2 regions of the Sanguibacter sp. HDW7 genome follow, and region 1 is predicted to be linked to the other one. Evidence: riboswitches for the same ligand, from Rfam matches in the RefSeq annotation. Region 1 holds a riboswitch; the other holds the start of a gene.

Region 1 (7,016 bases):
CGACGCGGCCGCACGTCGACCGGTCGAGCGCGATGCGGTCGGCGCCGAGGGCGACGACCCGGGCGCCGGCGGCGGCCGCGTGGGTCGGGCGGACGCGGGCGCCGGGGCGCAGGCCAAGCTCGGCGAGGCGTGCGCCCAGCGGGCCGTCGACGTCGACGCGCGCGACGACCGCGTCGAGGCCGAGGGGGAGAAGCGCGAGGTCCATGCCTCGACGCTACGGATGAGGTGAGGCTCACCTCATGGGACCGAGGTCCCGGCCTGGTGCGTCAGTCGCGGCGCGAGCGCATCGCGACGAGGCGCTCGAGCAGCTGCGGCACGGGGACGAACGAGGCGTTCGCGGGGACCGCGCCCGGCAGGCTCGGTGCGATGGCCGTGTCCCCGTCCGCGTAGCGCTCGTCGAGGGCGTTGACCTGGTCGCGCAGGTCGGTCATCGTCGCGTCGAGCTCGGCCGCGACGAGCGCGGACTGGCGCAGGCGGTCGAGGATCTCGCCGGGCACCTGGCGGTCGTACTTGTAGTAGATCTTGTGCTCGAGCGACGCCCAGAAGTCCATCGCGCTCGTGCGGATCTGGATCTCGACCGTGACGGGGACGGTGCCCGAGGAGAGGAAGACGGGCACGGAGACGATGAGGTGGAGCGAGCGGTAGCCGTTCGGCTTGGGCTCGGCGATGTAGTCCTTGACCGCGAGCACCGTGAGGTCGTCCTGGCGGCGGAGCGCCTCGAGCACCGTGTAGATGTCGGGGACGAACGAGCAGATGATGCGGACGCCCGCGATGTCGAGGATCGAGGCCCGGATCGACTCGAAGTCCGGTGTGATGTCCTTGCGCTCGACCTTGTCGAGGACCGACTCCGGCGACTTGAGGCGCGACGTCACGTGCTCGATGGGGTTCTCGTGGTGGAGGTGCGTGAACTCGTCGCGAAGGATCGAGACCTTCGTGAGGACCTCGTCGATCGCGAACTTGTACTGGAGCATGAACGCCGTGAACTCGTCACGGAGGGTAAGCATCCGGGAGAGCGTCTCGCCGTCCGCGAGGATCGATGCGAGGTCGTCCGCCCGGGTGCGACCGTGATGTCCGTTCATGGTTCCAGGATAGGCGCTGGGTCTGGAAGGTCGCTGGGACGATCCGGGGAGCGGGAAGGTCGACGCGCGTCCCGTGCCGGGGCTGGGTCCCCTTACGGACGGTCGCTGCGCAGCCGCAGCACGGAGCCGACGGGGAAGCGCTCGTGGTTGCGCGCGAGCTTGCGACGCGCGGCGTCCATGAGGTCGATCCCGGTGACGTCGGCGAGCCGCGCGAGGTAGATGACGACGTCGGCCATCTCCATGGCGACGCGCTCGCGGAGGTCGTCGTCCTGGGCGACTGCCGTGCGGGACTCCTCCGAGCCGAGCCACTGGAGCTCGGCGGCGAGCTCGCCCGCCTCGCCGGTGATCGCCATGGCGAGGTTCTTGGGGCTCTGGACCGCGGGCCAGCCGCGCTCCTCGGAGAAGGCGCGGACGTCAGCCACGAGGTCGTCGAAGTCGCTCACGACGCGGCTCCGGGCGTGACCTCGAGCAGCACCTTGCCGGTCGTGCGCCGACCCTCGAGCGCGGTGTGCGCGGCCGCCGCCTCTGCGAGCGGCAGGGTGAGACCGACGTGGGCGCGCAGCGCCCCGACGCCCGCGAGGCGGAAGAGCTCGTCGGAACGTTCGAGCAGCTCGCCGCGCGTACGGACGTGATGCGCGAGCGTCGGACGCGTGACGAACAGCGAGCCTCCCGTGTTGAGGCGCTGGAGGTCGAAGGGCGGCACCTGCCCTGAGGACCCGCCGAAGAGCACGAGCGTGCCGCGCACGGCGAGGCTCGCGAGCGACGCGTCGAAGGTCGTGCGCCCGACGCCGTCGTAGACGACGTCGACGCCCTCCGGGAGGGCGGACCGCACGAGGGCGGGGAGCTCCGTCGCGAGGTCGTCGAGCAGGTCGTAGCGGAGGACCTCGCTCGCCCCGGCGGTGCGTGAGAGCTCCGCCTTGGCCTCGCTCGACACGGTCGTCATGACGTGCGCGCCGCGTGCGACGGCGAGCTGCGTGAGCAGGAGCCCGACGCCGCCCGCGCCCGCGTGCACGAGCGCGGTGCGCCCGGGGGCGAGGTCGAACGACGACGTCGCGAGGTAGTGCGCCGTGAGGCCCTGGAGCGCGAGCGCGGCGGCGGTCGGGAGATCGACGTCGTCGGGCACCGCGAGGGTGCGGTCCGCGGGGACGACGACCTGCTCGGCGTACGAGCCGTGCGCGTCGAACCAGGCGACACGGTCGCCGACGGCGACCTCGGTGACGTCCGCGCCGAGGGCGCTCACGACGCCGGCGCCCTCGACGCCGGGCACGTGCGGGAACGGCTGGGTGTAGACGCCGCTGCGCCGGTAGGTGTCGATGAAGTTCACGCCGGCGACGGCGACGTCGACGAGCACCTCGCCGGGCCCCGGGGAGGGGGCGGGGAGGTCGACGACCTCGAGGACGTCCGGTCCGCCGGCGCGCGCTGCCTGGATGGCTCTCATGCGCCCAGCCAACCACCGACGTGGCGTGCGGGCCACGGCCGGGCACGCGTGACGACCGCAGGGTGAGACGGTGTGCCCCTCGTCGGGCGATTCATCCCATGGGTGGCTACGGTCGTCATGTCACACGCCGGGGAGCTCGGTACACCGAGCTGAGAGGGCGGATGGGACACGTGCCCGAGCCGCCGACCCGCGAACCTGAACTGGGTCATGCCAGCGGAGGGAGCGTGGGAGCCCGCTCGCGGGTCCCCGACCCTGCCGTGCGCGCCCCGGGGCCCGCGCGCCCCCGGACGCCACGCGCCGGGACGTTCGTGCGCCACGGCGCGCCTCGGTTCGGCACGGCCCTCGAACGAGGAGCAACGCATGATCGCCGAGATCCAGGTCGCACCCCGCCGCGCGGGCCCGACCCCCACGCCCTACGCCCACGTCGACGCCGCGATCGCCGTCATCGCGGCCTCCGGCCTCACCTACGAGGTCGGCGCGATGGGCACGACCGTCGAGGGAGCGCCCGACGAGGTGTGGGCGCTCCTGCGCGCCGTCCACGACGCGACGCTCACGTCGGGCGCCGCCGCCGTGACGAGCCACATCAAGGTCGGCCAGGGGGCGCACGACGCAGGCCCGCGCATCGCCGACCTCGTGACGAAGCACCGGCCGTGAGGCTCCGGGCGGCGGTCCACGCGGTCTGGCCGCCCGTCGTGCTCGCCGCCGCGCTCCTGCTTCTGTGGGAGCGCGCGGCGCGCTCGGGGGCTCTGCCCGCGTTCGTCCTGCCCGCGCCGTCCGACGTCGCGCGCCGGGTCGTCGCCGACTGGCCGACGCTCCTGCCGCACGTCGGCACGACGCTCACCGAGGCCGCCGTCGGGCTCGCCGTGGGCGTCGTCGTCGGCGGTCTCGTCGCTGTCGCGATGCACGCCTCGACGTGGCTCGCGCGCGCCGTCGGCCCGCTCATCACCGTGACGCAGACGGTGCCGACCGTCGTCCTCGCGCCGCTGCTCGTCCTGTGGCTCGGCCTCGGGATGGCTCCCAAGGTCGTCGTCGTCGCGCTCACCGTGTTCTTCCCCGTCCTCGTCGCGGCCTCGGCCGCGATGCGCGACGCCGACGGCGCGCTCGCGGACATGGTCCGCGGGCTCGGCGGCGGACGCCTGCGCACGCTGCTCGTCGTGCGCGGGCCCGCGGCCCTGCCGGGCGCGCTCGCGGGCCTGCGGGTCGCCGCCGCGTACGCGATCGGCGCGGCCGTCGTCGCCGAGTACCTCGCGGCGTCGAGCGGCCTCGGTGTCGTCGTCCAGCGCGCCCGCAAGTCCTACGACGTCGAGCTCGTCCTCGTGGCGATCGCCGCCGTCTCCCTGCTCACCGCCCTCGTGTACGTCGTCGTCGACGGCGTGTGCCGAGCGGCGCTGCCCTGGCAGCGCCGCTGATCCTCGAAGGAGGCCCTCGTGGCCCGCACCAGCACCAGCAAGACCCGCCCCGCCCGTCGCACCGCCGCCGCGGCGCTCGCCGTGCTCGCCCTCGCCGTCCCCGCCGGCTGCGCGGGCGACGCCGAGGCCGGCACGGCCCAGGCGCTGCGGCCCGTCTCGATCGTCCTCGACTGGACGCCCAACACGAACCACCTCGGCCTCTACCTCGCGCTCGAGAAGGGGTGGTTCCGCGACGCGGGGCTCGACGTCACGATCGTCGAGCCGGGGGAGACCTCCGGGCTCCAGCTCGTCGCGGCCGGCAAGGCCGACATGGTCTTCTCGGTCGCCGAGGCGCTCGTCCCCGCCCGGGAGAAGGGAGCCGACGTCGTCGCGGTCGCGGCCGTCGTCCGGGAGAACACCTCGAGCCTGCTCTCGCTCGCCGCGGACGGGATCACGCGGCCGCGCGACCTCGAGGGCAAGCGCTACGGCGGCTATGGCGGCGCGCTCGAGAACGCGCTGATCGACGCGCTCGTCACGTGCGACGGCGGCGACCCCGCCAAGCTCGAGCGCGTGCCCATGGTGAGCGACGACCCGCGGATCGACCTCGGTCAGGACGCCTACGACACCACGTGGGTCTTCGAGGCGTGGGACACGATCCGCATGCGCGACGTCGACGGCATGGACGTCGCGACGCTGCCGTTCGCCGACTACACGGACTGCATCCCCAGCTGGTACACGCCGCTGCTCGCGGTGTCTTCGACAAAGCTCGCGTCCGACCGCGCGCTGCTCGACTGCACGCTCGACGTGCTGACACGCGGCTACCAGGAGTCGATGCGCGATCCGCAGGGCGCGGCGGACGCGCTGCTCGCGCATGTCCCGGAGCTCGACCGGGCGCTCGTCGAGCCGAGCGCGCACTACCTCGCGGAGCACTTCGCGCCCACGCCCGAGGACTGGGGCGTGCAGGACGCCGCGACGTGGGACGCGTTCGTCGCGTTCCTCACCGAGCACGACCTGGCGTCCGACGACTTCGACACCGACGCGGCGTGGACCGATGAGCTCCTCGGCTGACCTCCTCGCGGCGGACGTCGCCGACGGCACGCCCATACCAGGGCAGGGTGAGCCGCTCGTCGACGTCCGCGGGCTCACCGTGTCGCTCGGCGGCCGGGAGGTGCTCGGGGACGTCGACCTCACGGTGCGTGACGGCGAGCTCGTCGCGGTGCTCGGCGCGTCGGGCTGCGGCAAGTCGACGCTGCTGCGCGTGCTCGCGGGCCTCGAGCCGCGGGTGGCTCGCGTCGCCGCGGACGTGCTCGACGTCCCGCGGACGGGTGGAGCGCGGGACGTCGCGTGGATGCCGCAGCACGACGCGCTCCTGCCGTGGCGGCGGGCGCTCGGCAACGTCGTGCTCGGCGGCGAGGTGCGCCGACTCCCGCGTGCGGAGCGTCGGGAGCGGGCCGCAGTGCTGCTCGCGCGCTTCGGTCTCGCCGATTCCCTGCGCGCATGGCCGCACGAGCTCTCGGGCGGCATGCGCCAGCGCGTCGCGGTCGCCCGCACGGTGCTCGCGGGGCGCAGGCTGCTCCTGCTCGACGAACCCTTCGGAGCGCTCGACGCGCTCACCCGCCGTCGGACGGGGGCGTGGCTCGACGAGGAACGTCGGACGGGCGGCCTGGGCCGCACGCGCGCGGTCGTCCTCGTGACGCACGACGTCGAGGAGGCGGTTGCGCTCGCGGACCGCGTCGCCGTGCTCGGCGGGTCGCCCGCGGGGGTCGTCGCTGTCGCAGACGTCGCCGAGCTCGGCGTGTCGAGCGCGCGCCGGACCATGCTCGCATCGCTGTGAGCGGGCTCGGCCAGGGTCGTGGCCTGTTGCCGCGGTCCGGGCCGAGGCCTACGGTCGAGAGTGTCGGGATGCGGTCGAGCCGCGCCGCCCGGTGTCGTCCGGGACGTAGCCGTCCGCCCCGTGCCCATCGACGTACGGAGGAGAGAGGTCATGGCGACGACGACGAAGAAGAAGCCGAGGACGTCCGCGAAGGCCGGGGTGTCCCGGACCGTGAAGGTCGCGGCGGACGCGGGACCGCGGCGCACACGACGCGAGAACGCCGAGTCGGGGTTCCGGGCCTCGGAGCGGCTCACGGGGCATCTGCAGGCGGTGCTCGTCGACCTCGTCGAGCTGAGCCTCCAGGGCAAGCAGGCCCACTGGAACGTCGTGGGGGCGAACTTCCGCGACACGCACCTCATCCTCGACGAGATCGTCGACGTGGCGCGGGAGTCGAGCGACACGGTGGCCGAGCGGATGCGGGCGCTTCACGCCGTGCCGGACGGGCGTTCGGACGTCGTCGCCGCGTCGACGACGCTGCCCGAGATGCCGGGCGGCGAGGTGAGCACGGCGGCCGTCGTCGACCTCGTGACAGCGGCGATCGAGACGACGACGGCGACGATCCGTCGCGTGCACGACGAGGTCGACGAGGAGGACCCGACGAGCGCGGACGTGCTCCACGCGGTCCTCGAGCAGCTCGAGCAGTACGCGTGGTTCGTGAGCGCCGAACGGCGGGAACCGCGCGAGCTCTGAGAGGATCGGTGCACCGACCGGCCGCGACACGCGGCCGGTCGGTGCATGTTTATGCGTGAGCGTGTATGTTGATGCGCATGACGTTCTCAGTCGCCGTCGCCGGCGCCAGCGGATATGCCGGGGGAGAGATCCTCCGGATCCTCGCGGACCACCCCGAGGCCCGCATCGGCGCGCTCACCGCTCACTCCTCGGCCGGCCAGCCCCTCGGCCAGCACCAGCCGCACGTCCGCGCGCTCGCGGACCGCGTCCTCGAGCCGACGACCGCCGAGACGCTCGCGGGGCACGACGTCGTCATCCTCGCCCTGCCGCACGGCGCGTCCGGGGAGATCGCGGCGCAGCTGCCCACGGACACGCTCGTCGTCGACCTCGGAGCGGACCACCGCCTCGCCTCGGCGCAGGACTGGGAGGACTACTACGGCTCCGCGCACGCGGGAACGTGGCCCTACGGCATGCCCGAGCTCCTCATTCCTGGCGGCGGCCGCCAGCGCGCGCACCTCGCCGGTGCACGCCGCATCGCCGTCCCGGGCTGCAACGTCACGGCCGTCACG
Region 2 (7,016 bases), 1.2 Mb from region 1:
CGGCCCCGTCGTCGTCCACGGGTTGTTGCTTCAATAGTTGACGCTTCAAGTAAATGGGTGCAGACTGGTGAGCAGCCCACCCGAGGAGCACCCATGAGCACCGCCACCCCGTCCGGTCCCGCCGCGAACGACCGCCTCGCGCACGCCGCAGGCGCCGCCCAGTCGGCCCTCGCCCCGGCCGACCGCCTCGCCGCCGCGACCCACATGGACGCCGTGACGCTCTACGTCCGCGACATCGACGCGATGACCGAGTTCTACGCGAAGGTCATCGGCCTGCAGGTCATGGACCGCACCGCCGTCGACGGCCGCGACGGCGTCGTCACCCTCGGCCGTGGCTCCGTGCCGCTCGTCGTCCTCCGCGAGGCCCGCGACCTGCCCGAGCGCCGCCCCGGAGAGGCCGGCCTCTTCCACACCGCGATCCTCTTCGCCGACCACGCGGGCGTCGCAGGCGCCCTCGCCCGCGTCGCCACGTACGCGCCCCAGCTCTACACGGGCGCGGGCGACCATCTCGTCTCCGAGGCCTTCTACCTCGACGACCCCGAGGGCAACGGCATCGAGCTCTACGTCGACCGCCCGCGTGAGCAGTGGGAGTGGACCCGCGGGCACGTGAAGATGGACACCCTCTACATCGACCCCAACGCGTTCCTCAGCGAGCACCTCACCGAGACCGCGCTCGAGAAGCCCGAGGACTCCGCCGCAACCCTCGGCCACGTCCACCTGCAGGTCGGCGACGTCCCGACCGCGCACCGCTTCTACGTCGACACCCTCGGCTTCGAGGCCACGGCGACCCTCGGCCCGTCGGCCCTCTTCGTCTCCGCCGGCGGCTACCACCACCACATGGCGATGAACACCTGGCGCTCGATGGGCGCCGGTCCGCGGCCCGTCCAGCTCGGGCTGGGCGAGGTGTCGATCCTCGTCCCCACGCGCGACGAGATCGGCGCGCTCACCGATCGGCTCGCCCACGGCGGTGTCGAGCACGCCGACGACGGCGCCGTCCTGCGCTTCTCGGACCCCTGGAACAACCGCATCGCCGTCACGGTCGGCTGATCGGGGCGCCCTCCGGGCGACCCGCGCGCGGCTACCCGCAAGTCTGTGCGCTACCCGCAAGTCTGAACTTGCGGGTAGCGCACAAACCCGCGGGTAGACGTCCCGCCGCCGCTCGGGAGCCGCGCACGCGCGGTTTTCAGGGCTACGCGCGAGTTCAAACCCGCGCGTAGCCCTGAGGGCCGCGTGCAGGCGGTCCGCTGGAGCCCTCCGGGCGGCACTCGCGCGGCTACCCGCAAAGCTGTGCGCTACCCGCAAGTCTGAACTTGCGGGTAGCGCACAAACTTGCGGGTAGACGGAGCGCCGCCGCCCGCGCTCAGGCGCGGAGCTGGCGGCCTGCTGCGATGCGCGTCGTCACGCGGCGTGCGCCCTTGTCCGCGACGAGCTTCGCCGCGGCGGCGGCAGCGCCCGCGACGGCCGCGAAGACGATGATCGAGACGACCGTCGAGTCGGTGTCGAGCGGGTTGCGCGGGGCGTCGTGCCCGGTCGCCCTCTTCCACGCGAACGACAGGCCCTTCTGGGCGACCCAGGCAGCGCCCGCGGACGCGCCGATGAGGATGACCTTCTCGAGCAGGGCTTCCTTGTTCTCGTCCGCCACCGGAACCTCCATGCAGGATCGTCGGTCTGCCGTCGTCGGCAGCCCTGTCCCACGCTATCGCCCCGCCCCGCCCTCCGTCCCCGCGACGGCCTATGATGGTGGGGATACGACAGGGGAGCGCTGCGGGAGACCGTGAGCGCTGAGAGTGCGGACCGCCGCAGACCCTCGAACCTGATCCGGTTAGCACCGGTGGAGGAAGTCGGGACATCTCACCACGTCGTCCGCCGCGGCCTGCCCGTACGGACGACGGGACCCCTCCTAGCACCACCAGGAGGAACGACGTTGCACAGCATCACCAGCACCACTCGCCGGACCCCGGTCCGGCTCGCGGCCCTCGCGCTCGCGTCGGCGACGCTGCTCGCGGCCTGCGCGTCCGACAGCGGCAGCACGACGCCGACGACGCCCGGCGCGACCGCGTCGACGAGCGCCGCCCCGGCGACGGGTCCCGTCACGCTCCTCACGCACAGCTCGTACGAGCTGAGCAAGGAGCAGATCGCGGACCTCAAGAAGAAGGGCCTCGACGTCAAGGTCGTGCAGGTCGGCGACGGCGGCACGCTCGTCAACCAGCTCATCCTCACGAAGGACGCGCCGCTCGGCGACGTCGTCTTCGGCATCGACAACACGTTCGCGTCGCGCGCGATCGACGCGGGCGTCTTCGAGCCCTACGCGTCCCCGGCGCTGCCGGAGGCCGCGGCCGCGCTCAAGGTGGCGGGCGGCGACGCCGTGACGCCGGTCGACCAGGGCGACGTCTGCATTAACGTCGACTCCGTGTGGTTCGAGAAGCACACGGACGTGCCGGTCCCGGCGACGCTCGACGACCTCACGAAGCCCGCCTACAAGGACCTCGTCGTCCTCACGAACCCGGCGACGTCGACCCCTGGCCTCAGCTTCCTCGCCGGCACGGTGACGCAGTACGGCGCGGACGGCTACCTCGACTACTGGGCACGGCTCAAGGCCAACGGCGTGCGCATCGCCGAGTCGTGGTCCGACGCCTACTACACGGACTTCACGAGCCAGGGTGAGAACGGCACCCGACCGATCGTCCTGTCGTACTCGTCGAGCCCTGCGTTCACGCTCACGGACGACGGCGGCACGACGACCGCGTCGCTGCCCGCGACGTGCACCCGTCAGGTCGAGTACGCGGGCGTCCTCGCGGGCGCGAAGAACCCTGCCGGGGCGCGCGCCGTCGTCGACTACCTGCTGAGCCCCGAGCTGCAGAAGACCCTCCCGGACGCCGCGTACATGTACCCGGTCGACCCGGACGTCGCGCTGCCCGAGGCCTTCCAGGAGCACGGCACGCTGTCCGAGAACCCGATCGCCGTCGATCCCGTCGTCGTCGCCCGCGATCGAGACACCTGGATCGCCGACTGGACCGACACGGTCCTCGGCTGATATCCCATGACCGCCCTGCGTCCCGCCCCCGGTGAGGTCCGTGTCCCCCGCACGGACCCCGCCGGTCCGCCTGCCGTCCCCGGCGTCGCTCCCCTGAAGCGTCGCGCGGGCACCGGCTGGGCGACGGCGGGGCGCAGGGCCTCCTACGCGCTCGCGGCCGCGGTGCCGCTCGCGTTCCTCGGCCTGTTCTTCGCGTGGCCCGTCGTCGCGATGCTCACGCGCGGACTCACGGATGCGGCGGGGGCGTTCGACCTCGCGGGCGTCGCCGACGTCCTCGCGAAGCCGCGCACGTGGCGGGTCGTCACGACGACGGTCGTCCAGGCGCTCGTCGGCACGGCCGTGGCCGTCGTCCTCGGCGTGCCCGGCGCGTACGTCCTCTACCGGCGCCGCTTCCCGGGGCGCACGCTCGTGCGCGGGCTCGTCACGGTGCCGTTCGTCCTGCCGAGCGTCGTCGTGGGCGTCGCTTTCCGGGCGCTGCTCGGGCCGGGCGGGCCGCTCGGCGGCCTCGGCCTCGACGGCACGTTCACGGCGATCGTCCTGGCGCTCGTGTTCTTCAACTACTCGGTCGTCGTGCGGACCGTCGGCGGCTTCTGGTCGCGGCTCGACCCGCGCGCCGAGGAGGCGGCCCGCGCTCTCGGCGCGAGCCCCGCCCGCGTCCTGCGGACGGTGACGCTGCCCGCGCTCGTGCCGGCGATCGCGAGCGCGGCTGCGCTCGTGTTCCTCTTCTGCACGACGGCGTTCGGCGTCGTCGTCGTCCTCGGCTCGCGTGCGCACGCGACGATCGAGACGGAGATCTACACGCGCACGACGCAGCTGCTCGACCTGCGCACGGCCGCGGTCCTCTCGATCCTCCAGATGGTCGTCGTCGCGCTCTCCCTGCTCGTCTCCGCGCGCGCCCGCGCCGCTCGCGAGCGCGCCCTGCCGCTGCACGCGGAGCCGCGCGGCGAGCGGCCGCTCACGTGGCGCTCGCGCACCGACGTGCTCGCTGTCGGGGTGACGGCCGTGGTCGTCGTCGTGCTGCTCGCGTGGCCGCTCGCGACGCTCGTCACCCGGTCGCTGCGCGACCGCGACGGAGCCTGGTCGCTCGACGCCTACCGGCGCCTCGCCGAAGCGGGGCCGGGCACGGGGCTGCCCGTCACCGTGTGGCAGGCGACGTTCACGTCGCTCACCACCGCGGCCGTCGCTGCGGCGCTCGCGGTGCTCGTGGGCGGGCTCGTCTCGTTCGTCGTCTCGCGGCGCCCGCGCTCGCGCGCCGGCCGACGCGGCCTCGCCGTGCTCGATGCCGTCGTCATGCTGCCCCTCGGGGTGTCGGCGGTCATCGTCGGCTTCGGGCTGCTCGTCACCATGACGCGGCCCGTGCTCGGCGTCGACCTGCGCACGACGGGCTGGCTCCTGCCGATCGCGCAGGCGCTGGTCGCCGTGCCCGTCGTCGTGCGGCTCCTCCTGCCGGTGCTGCGCGCCGTCGACCCGCGTCAGCACGAGGCCGCCGCGACGCTCGGAGCGCCGCCCGGGCGCGTCGTGCGGACGGTCGACCTGCCGCTCGTCGCGCGGCCGCTCGGGCTCGCCGTGGGCTTCGCGTTCGCCGCGTCGCTCGGCGAGTTCGGCGCGACGTCGTTCCTCGCGCGGCCCGACGCGCCGACGCTGCCCGTCATCATCGTGCGCCTGCTCGGGCGGCCCGGGACCGACAACTTCAGCACCGCGATGGCTGCGGCGACCGTGCTCGCCGTCGTCACGGCGGGCGTCATGCTCCTCGCGGAGCGCATGCGCGGCGACGCCGCAGGAGAGCTGTGAACGTGGACCTCACGAGGGAGAGCGACATGACGACGACGGCACCTTCCGCGGCCCGTCGCGACGCAGGCCCGGCCGCCGGCCCCGCTGCGGGTCTTGCCGTGCGGGACGTCGTCGTCACGTACGCGCCCGACGCCCGCGGCGCCACCGCCGTCCGCGCGGTCGACGGCGTGAGCCTCGAGGTCGCGCGCGGCGAGATCCTCGCTCTGCTCGGCCCGTCGGGCTGCGGCAAGTCGAGCCTCCTGCGCGCCGTCGCGGGCCTCGAGCCGCTCGCGGCCGGCGTCGTGACCTGGGACGACGACGATCTCGCGCGGACGCCTGTCCACGAGCGCGGGTTCGGCCTCATGTTCCAGGACGGCCAGCTCTTCGCGCACCGCGACGTCGCCGGTAACGTCGCCTACGGGCTCCAGGGACGGACCGTCGTCGACGGCCGCCGCACCCCCCGGCCCGGCCGCGCCGAGCGCGCCGACCGTGTCGCCGAGCTCCTCGACGTCGTCGGCCTCGCCGGCTATGGTCGTCGCGCCGTCTCGACCCTCTCGGGCGGCGAGCGTCAGCGCGTCGCCCTCGCCCGCTCGCTCGCACCCCGCCCGCGCCTGCTCCTGCTCGACGAGCCGCTCTCCGCGCTCGACCGCGAGCTGCGCGAGCGCCTCGCCGTCGACCTGCGCTCCGCGCTCCTCGCGACCGGCACGACCGCCGTCTTCGTCACGCACGACCAGGACGAGGCGTTCACTGTCGCCGATCGCGTCGCCGTCATGCGCGCCGGCCGCCTCGCGCAGGTCGGCAAGCCCGCGGAGCTGTGGGCCGCGCCCGCGTCGTGGGAGGTCGCGTCGTTCCTCGGGTACGAGGCGCAGATCGACGTCGACGGGCGTCGCGTGGCGCTCGCGCCGGGGGCGCTGCGGGTCGCCGAGGGCCCGTCCGGCACGTCGTCGGTTGCCACCCCCGACGCACGGTTGAGTGGCACCGTCCGCTCCACGCACGTGCGTCGCGGCGTCGTCGAGGCGACCGTCGACGTCACGGGCGTCGGCCAGGTCACCGTCGTCGTCGGACCCCACGAGCCCGCACCGGCGCCCGGCAGCGTGCTCGACCTGCGTCTCGACCCCGCGCGCACGGCGCCCCTGCCCGGCTGAGACCCGCGCCCGGGCGCGTCGGCCGGCTCCCGGCCGGGAGCCGACCGCCGCCCCGTCCGTCCGCCGACGGTCCTGCGCGCGGGCCCCGCCGATGCGGGAGGATGGACGTTCACCTCGACGACGGAGGACCCGTGACGCGTTTCCAGAAGGCCATCACCCCCGGCATGTCCGACGCCTACCTGCGCCTCGGCTACGACCGCGTCGCAGGCTTCGCGGTGCCCGTCGCCGACGTCGCCTGGGCGACGAGCCCCGCCGACCTCCACGCGGTGCACGCGCTCGGGTTCCCCGCGTCCCCCTTCTCGCCCGACGACGCGTTCGTCGACGTCCTGCGCTTCACGCCCGGCCCGCAGGTCCGCACGGCCGACGCCGTCGGCGGCACCGACGCCATGACCCGCGACATCAGGGGCGGCACGTTCATCGACCGCGCGCCGTTCACGGGCACGGGCTTCGCACCCGTCGACGGCCACCAGGTGCCCGTCACGTGGATCGTCCACTCGCGCGTCCCCGCCGGCTCCGAGCTCGTCCGCGTCCACGCCGACGGCACCGAGCAGGTGCTCGCCCGCTACGTCGACGTCGCACGATGCTGGGAGTCCGCCGACGCGACCGTCCACCACACGACGTTCCCCGGCGTCTCGCGCTTCGTCGGCGCGATGGCCGAGTGGAGGGCGACGCACCTCAACGCCGAGGTGCACGGCGACCGCGTCGTCCTCGTCTCCGAGGGGGAGCCGCACGCAGCCTTCGGCTTCGCGCAGGCCGCGTCCGGCCGCTGGTTCCGCGAGGTTCCGCGCGCCGACGTCGACAAGCTCTACGAGATCTTCCTCACCGGCCGTTGGCAGGGCGTCGAGGTGCGCGTCGTCGACCTCGGCATCGACGAGGGCGGCGACAGGCGCGCGACCATCAGCGCCGTCGGGCACGACGCCGACGCGGCCGAGGCCGCCGGCATGATCAAGGTCGACGCGGGCGTCTACGAGATGGTCGTCGACCCCGACGAGATCGTGGACCTCACGCCCTTCCAGCTCGTGCCGGCCGTCTGGGAGTAAGCAGGTCCGTGCTCCGCCCCTGAACCC

The links. Region 1 has a riboswitch for thiamine pyrophosphate ahead of G7063_RS06710 (thiamine-binding protein). Riboswitches for the same ligand answer to the same signal wherever they lie in the genome.
Region 2: another riboswitch for thiamine pyrophosphate. It lies ahead of G7063_RS01000 (thiamine ABC transporter substrate-binding protein); the one in region 1 lies ahead of G7063_RS06710 (thiamine-binding protein).

Annotation. Positions count from the first base shown of each region.
Region 1 covers NZ_CP049862.1:1,433,202-1,440,217, forward strand. The annotation lists gene G7063_RS06690 (FeoA domain-containing protein) at 1-205, opposite strand, end outside; gene G7063_RS06695 (GTP pyrophosphokinase family protein) at 267-1,079, opposite strand; gene G7063_RS06700 (nucleotide pyrophosphohydrolase) at 1,172-1,522, opposite strand; gene G7063_RS06705 (quinone oxidoreductase) at 1,519-2,517, opposite strand; TPP riboswitch at 2,636-2,756, shown strand; gene G7063_RS06710 (thiamine-binding protein) at 2,878-3,171, shown strand; gene G7063_RS06715 (ABC transporter permease) at 3,168-3,926, shown strand; gene G7063_RS06720 (ABC transporter substrate-binding protein) at 3,945-4,973, shown strand; gene G7063_RS06725 (ABC transporter ATP-binding protein) at 4,957-5,739, shown strand; gene G7063_RS06730 (Dps family protein) at 5,890-6,468, shown strand; gene argC (N-acetyl-gamma-glutamyl-phosphate reductase) at 6,540-7,016, shown strand, end outside.
Region 2 covers NZ_CP049862.1:235,732-242,747, forward strand. The annotation lists gene G7063_RS00990 (VOC family protein) at 94-1,047, shown strand; gene G7063_RS00995 (DUF4235 domain-containing protein) at 1,361-1,654, opposite strand; TPP riboswitch at 1,744-1,857, shown strand; gene G7063_RS01000 (thiamine ABC transporter substrate-binding protein) at 1,925-3,034, shown strand; gene G7063_RS01005 (iron ABC transporter permease) at 3,041-4,825, shown strand; gene G7063_RS01010 (ABC transporter ATP-binding protein) at 4,852-5,949, shown strand; gene G7063_RS01015 (hypothetical protein) at 6,081-6,989, shown strand.